Regions from separate parts of the Phreatobacter aquaticus genome, predicted to be linked through region 4. Evidence: predicted binding sites of a transcription regulator. Region 4 holds the regulator's gene; each other region holds the start of a gene.

Region 1 (4,178 bases), 600 kb from region 4:
TAGCCGAGGAAATCGGTCGCGCCGGTCTTCTCCTTGACCCCGAACCAGACGGTATCGGTGGCAGCCTCGCCCGAACCGGCCCAGGCGGCGCGTGCCATGGCCTTCTGCTGCTGCATGGCGGCATCGAAGGCGGCCGTGTCGACCGTGATGCCGCGCGGGCGCAGTGCATCCTGCGTCAGGTCGAGCGGGAAGCCATAGGTATCGTAGAGCGTGAAAGCTGTATCGCCGGAGAACACCGCGCCTTCGCCGAGATCGCGGGTGCCATCGTCAAGAATGGCGAGACCGCGCTCCAGCGTGCGGCGGAACCGCTGCTCCTCAAGCTGCAGCGTCTCGGCGATCAGCGCCTCGGCGCGCTGCAATTCGGGATAGGCCTGGCCCATCTCGCGCACCAGCACCGGCACAAGCTTGTGCATCAGCGGGTCCTTGGCGCCGAGCAGCGAAGCATGGCGCATGGCGCGCCGCATGATGCGCCGGAGCACATAGCCGCGGCCTTCGTTGGACGGCAGAACGCCATCGGCCACCAGGAACGAGGAGGCCCTCAGATGATCGGCGATCACCCGGTGCGAGACCTTGTGAGGACCGTCCGGTTCGACGCCGGTGGCCACCGCGCTCGCGCCGATCAGCGCGCGCATCAGGTCGATCTCATAATTGTCGTGGGTGCCCTGGAGCACCGCGGAGACACGCTCCAGTCCCATGCCGGTATCAATCGAGGGACGCGGCAGCGCGGTGCGGATACCGCCCGCCTGCTCCTCGTACTGCATGAAGACGAGGTTCCAGATCTCGATGAACCGGTCACCATCGGCATCCGCCGAGCCCGGCGGACCGCCCCAGACCTTGTCGCCGTGGTCGTAGAAGATTTCCGAGCAGGGGCCGCAAGGGCCGGTATCGCCCATGCGCCAGAAATTGTCGGAGGTCGGAATGCGGATGATCTTGGAATCCGGCAGGCCCGCGATCTTCTTCCACAGGCCGAACGCCTCGTCGTCCTCGGAATAGACCGTGACCAGCAGCCTGGACACCGGCAGCTCATATTCCTTGGTGATCAGGTTCCAGGCGAGCTCGATCGCGCGATCCTTGAAATAGTCGCCAAACGAGAAATTGCCGAGCATCTCGAAGAAGGTGTGATGCCGGGCCGTGTAGCCGACATTGTCGAGATCGTTGTGCTTGCCACCGGCGCGCACGCACTTCTGCGCGGTGGTCGCCCGGCTGTAGGGCCGCTTCTCGACGCCGGTGAAGACGTTCTTGAACTGCACCATGCCGGAATTGGCGAACATCAGGGTCGGATCGTTGCGCGGCACGAGCGGCGAACTCTCGACCACGGCATGGCCGTTGGTCTGGAAGAAGTCGAGGAAGGTCTTGCGGATCTGATTGACGCCGGTCATCGCCTGAACTGCAGGTTGCGGCGGATGGGATCCGCCAGTCACGTTGGCCGGAGTTCTAGAGCATTTCCGCGCCTTGTGTGAACCTCGATTCGTGCGTGGCCTTCCCGGTGTGACGTCATGCGTCCCGCGCGGCCTCGACTGGACCTGTCCGAAACGGCAAAGGCCGGGACAAGCCCGGCCTTCATTTGTCAGCCTGGTGGATGGCCGTCAGGCCCTCACACGGGCTCCTCCCCCTCGGCGTCAGCCTCGGGATCGCCGAGGATCTTGTCGGCGATCAGGCCGGCATTCTGGCGGATCGCGACCTCGATCTTGGCGGCCATGTCGGGGCTCTGCTTCAGGAAAGCCTTGGCATTCTCGCGGCCCTGCCCGAGGCGCTGGCTGTCATAGGAGAACCAGGCACCGGACTTCTCGACCACGCCGGCCTTGACGCCGAGGTCGATCAGTTCGCCCATCTTCGAGACGCCTTCGCCATACATGATGTCGAATTCGACCTGCTTGAAGGGAGGCGCGAGCTTGTTCTTCACAACCTTGACGCGGGTCTGGTTGCCGACAACCTCCTCCCGCTCCTTGATCGCGCCGATCCGGCGGATGTCGAGACGGATGGACGCATAGAACTTCAGCGCATTGCCGCCGGTGGTCACTTCCGGCGAACCATACATCACGCCGATCTTCATACGGATCTGGTTGATGAAGATGACCATCGTGTTGGAGCGCGAGATCGAACCGGTGAGCTTGCGCAAGGCCTGGCTCATCAGGCGGGCCTGCATGCCGGGCTGATTGTCACCCATCTCGCCTTCGAGTTCAGCCCGCGGCGTCAGCGCAGCAACCGAATCGACCACCAGCACGTCAATCGCACCCGAGCGCACCAGCGTGTCGCAAATCTCGAGCGCCTGCTCGCCGGCATCGGGCTGCGAGATCAGGAGATCGTCGAGCTTCACGCCGAGCTTGCGGGCATAGATCGGATCGAGCGCATGTTCCGCGTCGATGAAGGCGCAGACACCGCCCCGCTTCTGCGCTTCCGCGATCGTGTGCAGCGCCAGCGTCGTCTTGCCCGACGATTCCGGTCCATAGATCTCGACGACGCGGCCGCGCGGAAGGCCACCGATGCCCAGGGCAATATCGAGCCCGAGCGACCCAGTGGACACGGTCTCGATCTCCACCGCCTTCTCGTTCTTGCCGAGACGCATGATCGAGCCCTTGCCGAAAGCCCGCTCGATCTGGGAGAGCGCTGCATCCAGCGCCTTTGTCTTATCCATGGAAGAACCTTCGACGAGTCGCAACGCAGACTGACTCATGGCTGAGCCTCCTTCAGGCTGGCAAGGGGTCCGGGGCGAATCCGGTGATAAATCGACCGTACACGTTTTGTTCTTAACAACAAGTTCTTTTTTTGTTCTCATGGGGGTATAGCGACAGCTCGCCCGTTGAGCCGGTTCTGACCATGTCGTCAGGGAGTGAATTCTCTCTGACCCGCCTATTGGTGTTCTGCGGCCCCTTCGAACGGTTCGGCAATGCGCAATTCCCCCTCAGCCAGGCTCGCTGCTGAGGGACCGATCTGAACAGAACAAGACCTGCACATTGACCAGCACTCCAAAGACGCTTAACGATTGTAAACTTACGCTCCTTGACAAAAAAAAGCCCTCCCTCTCGAATAAGCACTTTGAGTCGTCTAATCGATGAACAAGAGTCCATTCGACGAGATCTACGAGGCAACTCCGGACGCCGTCGTAGTCATTGACCGCAGCGGTCACATACTTTTCGCAAACAAGCGAGTAGAGGCACTGCTCGGTTATGCTCCGCGGGATCTCGTCGGAAAGCCTCATGGTGTGCTTATGCCAGCGCGGTATCACGACACCCATACAGCTCACGTGCAACGGTTTATGATCGAACCCAAACCGCGCATTATGGGCCCAGGACTTGATCTCTACGCACTTCGCAAGGACGGGAGCGAGTTCAAGACCGAGATTAGCCTTAGCCCATATCAGGCGCCTGACGGCTTGGTCGTTATTGCGGCCATGCGGGATCGCGAGGCTTTGGTTCCCAGCAAGAGCGCTCTCGAGTTTGAGAACGCTGCCCTGCGGGATACGTTGTCACGAACGCGGCTCGATTCCTCGCGCCTGCTGGAGCAGGCTGGGATAGAAGCTGCCGAGCACGAAGCGAGCCAGCGATTGCAGCGTCTTCTGTTGGAAGAGTTGCATCATCGTATGAAGAATATGCTGGCAACGGTCGTCGGGATCGCCTCGCAAACATTGCGCGCATCCGAAACCCTTGAAGAAGGGCGGCAAGCTGTTTCAAGCCGCCTTGTCGCTATGGGCAGAGCACAAGATCTCTTGCTCCGGGCCAATGAAATCAGCATCGAGCTGGCTGATCTTATTAGTGCTGCCATCGAGCCCTTCGATATCCACGAGGTCCGACGGTTCGTTGTTCAGAATACGCTGATCGTGATCGGACCAGGGGCGATCCTTCCGCTCACCATGTCCCTCAACGAGTTGTGTACCAATGCAGTCAAGTATGGCGCATTGTCGAACGAGACTGGGCGCGTCAACATCACCTCCACGGTCGACGAAGAGACCCAGTTATTCAGTCTGACGTGGACGGAAACAGGTGGCCCAGTGGTGCAGGAGCCGGTTCGCCGCAGCTTTGGCACACGCCTGCTCGGCGCGTTGGCCACTCAACTTCACGGCGATGTTCGGTTGCGATACGAGCCGCAGGGCGTCGTTTACCAAATCGACATTCCTCTTGCCCTCTTGCGAACACTTCGCGCCAGTTGAAAGGGCACTGAGGGCTCGTGTCCAAGCGCGG
Region 2 (4,178 bases), 100 kb from region 4:
CCCTGATGGTCGCGCCCTGGCACCACGATCAGCAGCAGATCCCGCGTATCGGCCAGAAGATCGGCGAGATGCAGGACACACTCGCCCTTCGAAGCCCGGAGATTGCCCGTGGTCAGCAGACGGCAGAGCCGCCCCCAGCCGTCGCGGTTGACGGCATAGGCGACAATATCGGGCGTTCCATCGGCAAAGCAGAGCCTTGAACCGATGGTGAGACGGAAGGTCCTCGCCATCTCCTGAAGCCGCTCGCGGGTGAAGGGCAACTCGGCGAAGGCTGGGTTCTCCACCCAGACATATTCACCGGGGCCGCCCCCCTCGCGGATCTTTTCTGGTGAGGGCAGGCCGTTTTCGCGCAGATCCCGCAAGGCGCTCCAGGCACGGACAACGCCGGATACCGTGTTGCGGTCGGCGATGCCGAGACCGGTATGGCCGAGCAGCAGCGCGGTCAGGACGAGATCCGACCCAGGCGATGCCCCGCGCAGGAAGGAGAAATTGGTGGCGGCGACCAGTTCGGCATAGGCGCTCATGCGAACAGCCCGTGCAGGAACCAGCGCGGCGGCTCGGCGCCTCGCCCGTAAAGGCCGGAACGGAACAGCCAGAAGCGGCGTCCTTCGGCATCCTCCACCCGGTAATAGTCGCGGATCGGTGGCTGCGGCCCGTCGCGCCACCATTCCGGGGCGATCCGCTCCGGGCCCTCGGCCCGCGCGATCTCGTGCAATATGCGCCGCCAGCGGAACCGCAATGGAGGGCCGTCTGGAACCTCCGCCAGGGTTTCGACCGGCTGGGGCGGCTCGAACAGATGGAGCGGCCGGGCAGGGGGGCCATCCCTTTCGGGGGGCGGCCAGGAGACCCTGGAGGCCGGCATGGGCGCATTTGCCGGAACCGTCCTCGCCTCGCGCCGGGGGTCGTGGCTATCCCGCGCGATGAAGCGCAGCACCCTGTCGCGTCCGAAGCGGGTCACCAGCCGGTCGACCAGATTGGCCACGGCATCATCCTCGTCGGCCCGGCCATCGAGGCTTGTCTGCACATCAGACAAGGGCTCGCAGACGGATACTGCGAGTTTCACCGCATCGAAGCCGAACCCTGGATCGAGTGTGTCGGAGAGGGTGTCGATACGCTCGCGCCAGAGCCGGAGCAGGGCCTGGATGTCCCGGGAGGGCCGCCCGGTTTCCAGGATCAGTCGCCGCACCGCGCCATCGGAACGGAAGAACGACACTTCGAAGACGCGGCCGCCCTCGCCACGTCGCTCCAGCACGCCGGCGGCCTCGGTCATGAGCCGGGTGACGATCCGTTCCAGGCCCGCCACATCAAGCAGGGGCTCGGGGAAATGCCGTTCGACGACGCAATCGGGCAGCGGCCGCAAGGGCGTGATGCGGATATCCTCATGGCCGAGCATGCGCGACAGGCGGGTCGCTAGACCCGAGCCGAAACGAGCGGTCAGGGCCGCTGGTGCCCGGTCGGCGACATCGGCAACGGTCTTCAACCCGGCCCTGGACAGGGCCATGAGTGTCTCTTCCGGAACCTCGAGGGCTGCTGCCGGCAGTCGGCTGATGGTTGCCTCTTCGTCGCCCTGCGCAACGATGCCGCCTGCACCGAACCGGCAGACCGCCCGCGCTGCCTCCGGTGTGCCGGCTATGGCCGCGCGCAATGTCAGGCCTCCCGCCGACATGCGCCGCGCGATCAGCGCCAACAGGTCGATCTCTGAAAACAGCCGGGAGCAGCCGGTAATGTCGAGGACCAGCCCGTGCGGGCCATCGAGCGCAACCAGTGGGGTGAAGCGGTCGCAATAGGCGGCGAGGCGTCCCAGAAAATCGCGGTCGGCTTCGGGTTGGGCTGCCTGGGCGACAAGGTCTGGAATGCGCGCGCGCGCATCGGCGAGGGTCATGCCGGGCGTCAGTCCCAGGGCGAGGGCCCGGCGGTCGCAATGAACCAGTCGCAGCCCTCCACGATCTTTCTCGATCAGGGCAACCGGCGCTTCATCCGGCCCGGCGGGCCGCGGCGCCTGAATCCGCCGCAACCGGTCCGTCGGCAGGAAGGGCAGCCATAGGGTGAGATAGCGGCGGGACATCGGGCTCGGTCTTCATACGCGGAACAAGGGAGGGCTCGGGCATCGGCCGGAAGGATCGTCGTTCGCGATCCCATTCCACATGCCATTCCCGCTCGCCGAGCCCGCCGCGGTGGCGAAGCAGCCTGGCCATGAAGGCCGGATATCCCGGCGCATTGCCCTCCAGCGGACGGGATGGCTTGCCCGAGACCAGCCAACGGGTCTGTGCCGCGCTGGCACCCGTGCGCACGGTCCGCACCATGAGCGTGATGACGCCCGACGCCTCGGTGGCGAGGGCCAGCCGGCGGCTTGCCGTGAGAGTGATGACATTTTCCCCGGCATGGGGCTGCATCACCACAGCTCCAAGCGGCGCACAGCGGGTGCCTTCTCCGGCCGCGCGCAGCACGCTTTCCGCATCCGGAACCGTCACCAGCAGAAAGCGGTCCGGATCGAGGCCAAGTTCTGCGAGGCCTGCGGGGTGTGGTCGCCCGCTTTCCCCGTCGAGGACATCCTGTCGTACCCAGAGAACGGGCCGCTCCTGAGCCGCGCGCATGGCCACGGCAAGGGCGAAAGCGGTCGCAGCGGGAAGGTCGGTGGTCCCTTGCGAACAGATTTCATGCAGTGCCGCGCGGGCGAGCCCACCCATCAGAAAGGCATCCAGTGAAGCGATACCAAGCTCGACATGCCCCTTCGCCATGGCCGGAGCGGGCCTGGCAAGGGCAGCGAGCTGGGATCTGAGTTCGGCCAGGGCTGCAGAGGTGGACATGACGGCTCACACTGAATGTTCCTATTTTGTTCTTATATGGGGATGTCAGAAAAAGCGAGTCTTCCTGCGCGTCGCAGGAGGAGAGGCGAGGGAGGCAAAGGGTCTCTTGGCGGAGCCGTTCAGCGGCAGGTTCATCCGCCAAGCACGGATGATCACCCTGATGGTCGACCAGATATCTGGACGTCAGGGGTGACCGCTGTCGGGCTATGCGGGTCGTTTCAGCTGCCGCGCGGCAAAGAAGCACACGTCCATGCTGGCGCGTGCATCCGGATATGCGTGTCCATGGAACTTGATGCCTTTCGCCTTTTCGTGGCGGTTGTCGATCACGGCAGCATCGCAGCCGCGGCGCAGAGCCTGGGGATATCTCCATCCCTGGCGAGCCGGCGCATTGCGGCCTTGGAACGCGCGGTGAAGCTGTTTGCCGAACTGGCCGCGGCCATGGGCATCAAGCCACAATAGGGACGACATCGGCGGAGGCGACGCTCCGCCTCGTGCCATGTCGAACCCGAGCGGCGGGCGGGATATCCGGCCCGCCGCCTGGATTTATCAGGCAGCCTCAGGGCGTGAACACATAGCCCGGTCCGATCGCCACATCGGCGGGAATGGCCGGCAGATCGCTGAACAGGGCTGGATTGTCCTGCATCACCTTGAGGATGTGCTTCGGCTCGAAATGCTTGTTCACGTCGAAAGTGGCGCGCAGGAAACCGAGCCGGTGCAGTCGGTCGAGCGCCGCCCACATGGCGCGGTAATTGTTCGCTGACAGACGCCGGTCGGCCTGCTGGATGTTGAACTCCATGGCAGCCTCGGCGATCTCCACCTTGAGGCCCGGAATCCAGCGCGTTGCGACCTGGGCGGCAGGCTTGGGATTCTTGCGCATCCACTGGTCGGCTTCCGACACAGCCGCCAGGAACTTCTCGATGGTCGGGCCGTTGGCGGCTACCCAGGGCCTCAAGCCGACATTGAAACCAACATAGGAGATGACATTGCCGCCGCGCACGATCTCGATCGCGCCCGGCACGTCCTTGAGGGCAACGATCGGCCAGGGATCCCAGCCGGCGAAGGCATCGACGCCCTTGGCGAGCAGAGCCACCGTCATGTCCGGCGGCGGCGTGTTGACCAGCGTCACGTCGGCTGGCGTCAGGCCGCCCTTCTCCAGAAGGGCCAGGATGTAGAGGTGGTTGATCGTGCCGAAGGAGGCGGCGATCTTCTTGCCCTTGAGGCTGGCGAGGTCGCCCTTGGCGATGCCTGCGTCCGAGCGGGCGATCAGCGCCATGGTGGCGTCCGAACCGCGCGCGGTGGCATTGCCGGAATAATTGCCGAGTGCAACGAGATCCATTCCGCGCACGACCGCGCCGATCATCGGCACGCCCA
Region 3 (4,178 bases), 2.3 Mb from region 4:
TATGATTTCGATCTCACCATCCGCCGCTATTCGCTGTCCATGACGCCGGGCGAGAGCATGCGCACCTTCTTCGGCTCGGAGAGCGGCCGGCAGCCGGGCTCGCAGAACCTCTCCGGCATTGCCGATCCGGTGGTCGATGCGCTGATCTCCAAGGCGATCGTCGCCACCACGCGGGCCGAGCTCACCGTCACCTGCAAGGCGCTGGACCGCGTGCTGCGCGCCGGGCGCTATTGGGTGCCCAACTGGTACAAGGGCAGCCATTGGATGGCCTATTGGGACCAGTTCGGCTTTCCCGAGACCAAGCCGAAATATGCCCGCGGCGTGCCGGGTACCTGGTGGTTCGACCCCACGAAGGCAGCGAAGATCGGCGGGTGAGGACGGACCCTGGCGGGGTGATGGCCCGCGTCAGATATCTCTGCCCCACGGCAGACGTGCGCGAAGGGCCAGGCTCGGGGTGATCAGGACAGCCGCAGCCGGCGGGCGGCATAGCGCGCGCCCCGCATCACCATGATCATCACTGAAGTCAGTCCGACGAGATGGCTGCCGGCGGCAACGATGGCGAGCGGCAGGGCGTCGGGGCGGACCACGGCGGCGGCGACCAGGGCAGGCGCCCACACGACGGTGAGCAGCGCGGAATTGACCATGGCGCCGGCCAGTGTCGAACCCAGATGGGGGCCGCAGCTCCAGAGCGGCAGGGGCGCCTCGGCATCGGTGACGCAGCCGGCCACTGCCTGCAGCGTCTCCGGCCAATGCAGAGCCGCCAACGCGACAGCCCAGAGCGACCCATAGGCGAGGGCCCAGGCCGGAATGGCATTGCGCAGACGTCCGAGCAACCAGGCAACCAACGTGGCGTTTCCCCTCACAGGCCGTTCAAGACCAGCCGGCAGGGTAACGCCGATGTCCTAAAAAGAGGTTCCGGACCTGGGTCCAATGCGGCCGGTTCCGACAACCGGCCGGCAATCTGTCCGCCGCGAGGTCAGATGCGTCCGGGCCGCACCGGCGTGACCATCAGGCGCTCACGCCGGCAGGTGCGGCGATCGATTTCCTGGCAGGCGGTGAAGTTCATGTCGCGACCGATGCAGACGCGCACCTCGCGCAGCCGACGGTCATCGCACTGGACCGAGATCATCTCCCGGGTGAGACCGGGATTGGCGCGCACGAAAGCGTCCTCCACCTCGTCCGGCGTGACGGTGAGGGCCGCCTGGACGTTCTCATATTCGGTGGGAATGCGGATCTTGGCGCGGGCCTGGCGCACGGTCTCGAAATAGGCGGCGGGCGAGCGGGCGCCAGCGCAGGTGCCGTGCTTGTTCCATTGCGCCCGGATCAGACCCGGCGCCGGCATGATGTCGAGCATGCCGTTGACCACGCGGCGGTCGAGCTCCGGAGCCGGAACCTGGCAATATTCCGGGAAGCCGCGGGTGAATTGCGGCCACAGGCCGTGCACCACGAAGGAGAACTGACGGTCGCCGCCGCACTGGATGGAGCGCGACATGCGATCGCCCTGCGCCTCGCAGAAGGCTGGCGACCAGGAGAGCGCCAGAACATAGAAATCGAACTCGCCGGGAGGCGACCCGTGGCGCGCCTGCGCCCTGACCTCGCCACCGAATGCCAGCACTGCAAGGACGGCGAAGGCCGCCCGGACCGCTGAAAAACTCATGACACATCTCCCCCAGACATTGCCCGGAGGCTAGCCACGCCATGAGAACAAAGAAAGAACGTATTTTATCGGATGCCGCTCCTGCGGCAATCCCGGCGAATCAGGGCCGCGCCATCCGGCAGGCCGGATCGAAGGAGCGGCCGCGGTCGAGCCCGTTGACGCACCATTCAACGCCCCAGGTGAAGCCAGCCAGGCTCTGGTCTTCCATGATGGCATAGTCGACGTTGCGGACGCGGCCGTCGGACAGATGGGCGCGCGCGGCGCAATAGCGGCGCGGAATGTTGTTCTGACCCCACGGATTTGTCGAGCGCAGCGCCACGCGGTCAAAGCCGACAATGGTCAGCGAGGAGTTCCAAAACCGGCGCTCCTTCTGCTCGAAACGCGCCCGGATCTGCTCCAGCGGCTGGGTCGCGTCACAGGGCAGGAGCCGGTCCTGAAAGCGGGGATCGCGAAAGATCAGCGCGGCGAACGGCCCCTGCGGCTGTGCAGCGAGATTGTCCGGATCTGGAATGCGGCTCGTGGTGAAGGTCGAGCCGTTGAGCCCACGGGCGTTCTGCGCCTCGGCGGCGGGGGCCAGCACCACCGACGCGCCGGCAACGGCAATGAAGCTGGCAAGGCGAGCGAGCATGCGCATGGTGGAATCTCCCGAACGGCTGTGGCCACGATTTCCTCGGAACGGCCCGGCGGTCAAGAGCCGCGCGGCCACACCGGCGCGGAATTCGTGCGATGCAGCGAAAGGGTCAGGGCGCACGCGGCCGGCGGATGCGGACATAGAGCGCGCCAGCGCCACCATGGCCGATGGCGGCCTCCTCGAAGCCGATGACCAGATCGCGGAAATCCGGCAACCGGAGCCATTGCGGCACCACCCGGCGCAGCACGCCGCGATCGGCGTGGGGATCGGAGTGCCAGGGCTCCTCGTGAGACGGGGTCATGCGCGGCGGCCCCTTCGGCCCGCCCTTGCCGGTGATGACGATGACCAACTTGAGGCCGTCGCCCTGGGCGCGCCTGAGGAAGCCGATCAGCCGGCGGTGGGCCACCTCCTGGGTGAGCCCGTGCAGGTCGAGGCGCGCCTCGGCTTCGGCGGCGCCCCGATTGAGCTTGCGGCGCAATCCCTTCTCGATGGGGGCGAGGGGCGGCGGAGCCGGCGGCCGGCGCGGCTCGGGCGGTGGAGCGGGCGCAGGCTTGACCGGACGCGGCGGCGCGAGGTCCTCGGCCGGTGCCGGCGCGTCGAGGCCGGCAAGCCTGGAGGGTTCCAGCGGCTTCACCGTGCGCGCCACATGGGTCCACAAGGCCTTGTCCTCGGCCGAGAGCGTCCGGCTCCGCCGCTTCATCGGTGGCTCCGGTGCGGCGGATGGCGCGGCTCGGGCACGGGGACCTCGGCGGCATCCGGCGAGAGCGCCTTCGGCAGCAGCACGAACCAGTCGGCGCGATGGCGGATGCGCCCCGCGACCGATCCCGCCTCGAAGCCGGTGCCGAGGAACAGGTCGCCGCGCGCCGGCCCGACAATGGCCGAGCCGGTATCCTGGGCGATCATCAGGCGGCGGAACGGCTCGCCGGATTCGGCCGGCCCCGTCGGCAGGATCGTGTCGATATAGACCGGCGTGCCATAGGCATGGACGTTGCGGTCGATGGCGATGGATCGCCAGTCGGTGATCGACACCCCCTGCCCGCCGATCGGACCGTCCTCGGTGCGCAATTCGGTCTTCACCCGGAAGAACACATAGGAGCGGTTCTGGCGGCGCACATCGGTCGCCGGCTCCGGGTTCTCGGCCATCCATTGGCGGATGAAATCCATCGACATCTGCTCGCGCGTGCCGAAGCCGCGCTCGATCATGACGCGGCCAACCGGCACATAGCGATGACCGTTATGGGCGGCATAGCCGATGCGCAAGGTGGAGCCATCGGCAAAGCGCAGGCGGGCCGAGCCCTGGATCTGGGTGAACAGGAGGTCGATGGGATCGCGCACCCAGGCGATCTCCAGCCCCTTGCCGTCAAGCGCGCCGTTCTCGATGTCGCCCCGGTCGTAATAGGGCAGGAACTGGCCGTTGACCCAGCGGCCGGCCCCGCCGCGCGCATCGAAGCCACCGGAGGCAGAACCGCGGCCGGGGACGAGATCCTCGGGGCGCGACAGGAAGGGCGTGGTGAAGGCGTCGGTCCGCTCGCGGGAGGCCTCGACTTCCGGCTCGTAATAGCCGGTGAGAAAGCCGTAGGTCTCGGGAACATCGGCGAACTTGCCGATGCGGACCGGGCGGAACTCGGTCTCGAAGAAGGTGCGGGCCGCCTCGAGGCTGATATCCGGGCCGAGCGCGAGGGCGCGGGGGCAGATGTCGCGCAGCGCGAACCAGACCGGCTGGGCCGAACCCGGCGGCCTTGTGGCCCGCAGGATCGGCGGGCAGGAGGCGAGGAAGGCGCGGAACGACAGGTCCTGCCGGTCTTCGGCCCAACCGGGCAAGGTTTCGAATGTCGCTCGTTCGAGCCAGGCACCGGGATAGACGAAGGGAAATCCCGACAGGCTCGGCTC
Region 4 (4,178 bases):
CATCGCTCAGGTGATCGGGCAGGGGGCACACCCTTCGCTCGCGGGTGGTGCTTCGGCTGTCTTCGGGGACTTGGTCCAGCGCCTCCAGGTCTGGGGGGCGCTTGAACTGGAACGTGGCCGCGCTTTCCTGTTTCTTCCGATCGCGTTCGGCTCCGGCATCCTGATCTATTTCGCGGCTCCTGACGAACCAACCCTGTTGGCTCCTCTCGCGCTGACGATCCTGCTGGCGGGATTGACCTTCCGGCTGCGCACGCACCATGGAACCTTTCTCGCTCTGGCAGGTGCGGCAATGGTTAGCTGCGGCTTCACGGTGGGTGCGCTCCGATCGGCGTGGGTGGCACATCCGGTCCTCGGAACGGAGGTTCCGTACGTCCGGCTGACAGCCTGGGTGGAAGCCGTCGAGCGGCGTGAAGGCGGCGACAGGCTGACCTTGCTGGTGGTCAGTGCGGAACCTGCCTTGCCCGTCAGAATAGAGCGACTGCGCGCCACGGCGCGGGCGGCGAGTGGCGCCAAGACCGGGTCGGCGATTGCAATAGCCGCCAGGCTCAGGCCGCCGGCGGATCCAGCCGCACCCGGCCTCTTCGATTTCGGCCGCGACGCGTTCTATTCGGGTGTTGGCGCGACCGGCTTTGTTATCGGGCAGGTTGCCGCCGCCAATGCCGGCGAGGCCCCTCGGGCAATCCGCCTGCGGGCGGCGCTCGATCGGCTGCGTTCGGCGATCAGCGAGCGCATCCGCGCCGCGATACCGGGACCCGCGGGCGCCATTGCCGATGCACTGGTCACAGGCAAGCGGGATGGCATTCCCGAAGGTCTCAACGAGGCCATGCGGGCGGCCGGTACCTACCACATCCTGTCGATCTCGGGCTTCCACATGGCGCTGGTGGCGGCGCTGGTCTTCGCTCTGGTCAGGGGAACGCTCGCCCTCTTCCCGTCATTCGCGCTGAGACGGCGCGTGAAGGCACTGGCAGCCTTGGTCGCCCTGGTGGTTTCTACGGCCTATCTGGTGATTTCCGGCGCTGAGGTCGCCACCCAACGCTCCTGGATCATGATAGCCGTTGTTCTCATCGGGGTCGCGCTCGACCGAGGTGCGCTCACGTTGCGGACACTGGCTCTCGCTGCTTTGGTCGTGCTGGCCCTGAGCCCGGAAAGCATCATTGGTCCGAGCTTCCAGATGTCTTTTGCCGCGACGCTCGCTCTCGTCGCGGGGTACGGGATGCTGAGGCCATGGGCCGAGCGCCACGCCGAGAACAGGGCAGGGGCCGGGCGTGCGCTTCTCTCGCTGACCAACGGGATTGCGGGCCTGGCGACAAGCTCTTTCGTCGCATCCCTCGCGACGACGCCCTATTCCGCCTATCATTTCAATACGCTGCAACTCTTCGGCGTCGCGGGAAATCTCCTAGGCGCGCCGATCATCGAGTTCGTCGTGATGCCGCTGGAAATCCTGGCGCTGTTGCTCTGGCCCTTCGGGTTCGATCAGCCCGTGTGGAGCCTCGTCGGCTCGGGAATCCACTGGTTCGTCTGGCTGATGGAATGGGTCGCGTCCTGGCCGGGCGGACGCATTGTCGTGCCCTCGTTCTCGCCCTTGTCGCTGGCGCTGATCTCGGCCGGCATCATCCTGCTCGCTTTGCTGACGACACCCCTGCGTTGGGCCGGAGTGCCTATCTTCCTGGTCGGTCTTGGCGTCCTGCCGCTGCGGGACCCGCCGGATATCCTGATCGATGGCGAAGGCGGCAGTATTGCCGTCCGTGGCAGCGACGGCCGCCTGCGAGCGCTGTCACCCAGAGGCAATCGCTTCACGCTGCAACGCTGGCTCTTGTCGGACGGTGATGCGCGACAGCCGGCCCATGACACGATCCGGTCAGGAGTGACCTGCGATCCCCAGGGCTGCGGTGCGATTCTTCCGGGAGGCGATCGCATCGTCGTGTCGACGGATCCAGAGGGCCTTGCGGACGATTGCCGGGAGGCCCGTTTCGTTGTGACGAGGATACCGGCGCCAGTTCCTTGCGCAGCCCGGGTGATCGACCTGCGCGCAATCGCCTGGACCGGTGCCGTCACCCTTCATCGTGCGGGGACCAACTATCGGATCGAAACTGCCCGGCCGGCTGCCGGCGGAGCCCGTCCGTGGCACCGTCCGCGGCCTTCTGGAGCCATGCCTGCGTTGCTATCAGAGCCGACAACAGCCGGACCAGTGGTCGTCGCACCCGCCGCGGCGGAGCCAAGCACGGAGGAGGCCGATCCCGCGCAGTGAGATCAGTAGCGGCGGATCAGCCCCACCAACTTGCCCTGGATGCGCACGCGGTCAGGGCCGAGAACACGCGTTTCGTAGGCCGGATTGGCCGCTTCCAGCGCGATCGAGGTCCCGCGCTTGCGCAGTCGCTTGAGCGTTGCCTCTTCATCGTCGATCAGGGCCACGATGATGTCTCCGGTTTCAGCGGAATCTGTCTTGCGGACCAGTGCGAGATCACCTTCGAGAATGCCGGCATCGATCATCGAGTCGCCCCGGACCTCAAGGGCATAATGTTCGCCGCGGGTCAGCATTTCAGGGGGCACGGAGATGGTGCTGACGCGGTGCTCAATGGCTTCGCGCGGTACACCTGCGGCGATGCGGCCCATGAGCGGGACGGCCACCGGCATGACCGTGTCATCGTCGGGCGCCGAGGGGCGGGCGCGCCCGAGCGACCCTTCGATGACACTCGGCGAAAAGCGACCGCGGACAGGGCCTGCAGACTGCTCTGGCTGGCGAATGATCTCGAGCGCTCTTGCGCGGTTCGGGAGCCGCCGGATGAAGCCCCGCTCTTCCAGCGCCGTGATCAGACGGTGGATGCCTGATTTGGACTTGAGATCGAGGGCCTCCTTCATTTCGTCGAAGGATGGCGGCACACCGCTTTCGGTCAGCCGTTCCTGGATGAAACGAAGGAGTTCGTGTTGCTTGCGCGTCAACATCGGGATGCGGCCCTCTGTGCTACGTCCAATCGAATCGGACGAACATATCATGAACGATCACTATCCGTTCTTTATGTGTTCCGCAAGCATTGAGATTTCGTGAACAGTTTAGTCGGCGAGGCGAATGATCTCGCAGGCCGAACCCGCTGGAGCCTCTGGCGCAAAGGGGGCACGCATGATGAGGGCGTCCGAGTCCGCAAGGACCCGGATCATCGAGGAGTCCTGGATGGCAAAGGCGGTTGCGATCAAGGCTTGCCCATTGCCGCTCAGTTTCGCCCTGAGGAAGTCGGCGCGAAAGTCATTGGCCCGCACCGCCGCCCCCAAAGTCGCAGCTTCGGTCTTCCATTGCCAGTCGCTGCGGCCGGAGAGCCTGCGAAGCAAGGGGCCAAGGAAGATCGTCGCGCAGACGAACGAGGCGACAGGATTGCCGGGAAGGCCAAGCAACCGCATCGGTCCAAGGTCGCTCATCATCAGCGGTTTGCCCGGGCGCATGGCAATCCGCCAGAAGCCCAGCGCCGCTCCCTCCCGAGCGATCACATCACGGATAAGGTCATATTCGCCGACGGACGCGCCACCGGATGTCACGAGAACGTCCGCGCCCGCGGCCCGGGCCTGTCTGACAGCGGCAAGCGTGTCGTCGATCCGGTCAGCGACAATGCCGAGCGGGATGGGCTCGCCGCCTTCGCGCCGGACAAAGGCAGCGAGGCCAGTCGCATTGGAGGACACAATCTGGCTTGGTCCAGGTTCGCATCCCGGCTCGACGAGTTCATCGCCCGTCGAGAGGATGGCAACCCTGGGACGCCGATGCACGGGCAGCTCGCCATGATTCATGGCTGCCGCAAGCGAGAGGCTGCGCGGATTGAGTCTTGTGCCGGCGCGCAGACCCACGATGCCCTCGGAGAAGTCGAGGCCCATCGGACGGATATGACGCCCTGGAGTCGAAGTCGCGGTGATCCGCACAGCGGAGCCGTCACGATGCGCATCCTCCTGCATCACGACTGAGTCGGCGCCTTCAGGCACTTGCGCGCCCGTGAAGATGCGGACCGCACCGCCGGCGGGAATTGACCCTGCGAACGGTCTGCCGGCTGCTGACTCGCCGACAACATGGAGAATGCCAGGAAGGTCGGCGACGCGGACGGCATAGCCATCCATGGCAGAGACGTCGCCTGGCGGTTGTGTCCGCCTGGCGGCGAGATCGCGGGCAAGAACCCTCCCATCGGCTTGGTCGAGCGGCA

What was found. Region 4 encodes LexA, which represses DNA repair genes until DNA is damaged. Its sites were predicted from a motif close to TGTTCNNNNTGTGTTCNG; they were not measured.
Region 1: recA (recombinase RecA) is a predicted target of LexA. The motif match lies at 2,757-2,774, and genes of this name have one in related genera.
Region 2: E8L99_RS18385 (ImuA family protein) is a predicted target of LexA. The motif match lies at 2,824-2,841, and genes of this name have one in related genera.
Region 3: E8L99_RS06770 (ribonuclease T2 family protein) is a predicted target of LexA. The motif match lies at 1,701-1,718, and genes of this name have one in related genera.

What each region holds. Positions count from the first base shown of each region.
Region 1 covers NZ_CP039865.1:4,371,180-4,375,357, forward strand. The annotation lists gene alaS (alanine--tRNA ligase) at 1-1,379, opposite strand, end outside; gene recA (recombinase RecA) at 1,595-2,674, opposite strand; gene E8L99_RS20840 (HWE histidine kinase domain-containing protein) at 3,053-4,147, shown strand.
Region 2 covers NZ_CP039865.1:3,867,768-3,871,945, reverse strand. The annotation lists gene E8L99_RS18395 (error-prone DNA polymerase) at 1-524, opposite strand, end outside; gene E8L99_RS18390 (Y-family DNA polymerase) at 521-2,065, opposite strand; gene E8L99_RS18385 (ImuA family protein) at 1,974-2,807, opposite strand; gene E8L99_RS18380 (helix-turn-helix domain-containing protein) at 3,090-3,266, shown strand; gene E8L99_RS18375 (ABC transporter substrate-binding protein) at 3,364-4,178, opposite strand, start outside.
Region 3 covers NZ_CP039865.1:1,442,988-1,447,165, reverse strand. The annotation lists gene E8L99_RS06780 (extracellular solute-binding protein) at 1-375, shown strand, start outside; gene E8L99_RS06775 (hypothetical protein) at 459-845, opposite strand; gene E8L99_RS06770 (ribonuclease T2 family protein) at 977-1,657, opposite strand; gene E8L99_RS06765 (hypothetical protein) at 1,758-2,291, opposite strand; gene E8L99_RS06760 (Smr/MutS family protein) at 2,398-2,988, opposite strand; gene mltA (murein transglycosylase A) at 2,985-4,178, opposite strand, start outside.
Region 4 covers NZ_CP039865.1:3,766,463-3,770,640, reverse strand. The annotation lists gene E8L99_RS17895 (ComEC/Rec2 family competence protein) at 71-2,248, shown strand; gene lexA (transcriptional repressor LexA) at 2,251-2,943, opposite strand; gene E8L99_RS17885 (molybdopterin molybdotransferase MoeA) at 3,052-4,178, opposite strand, start outside.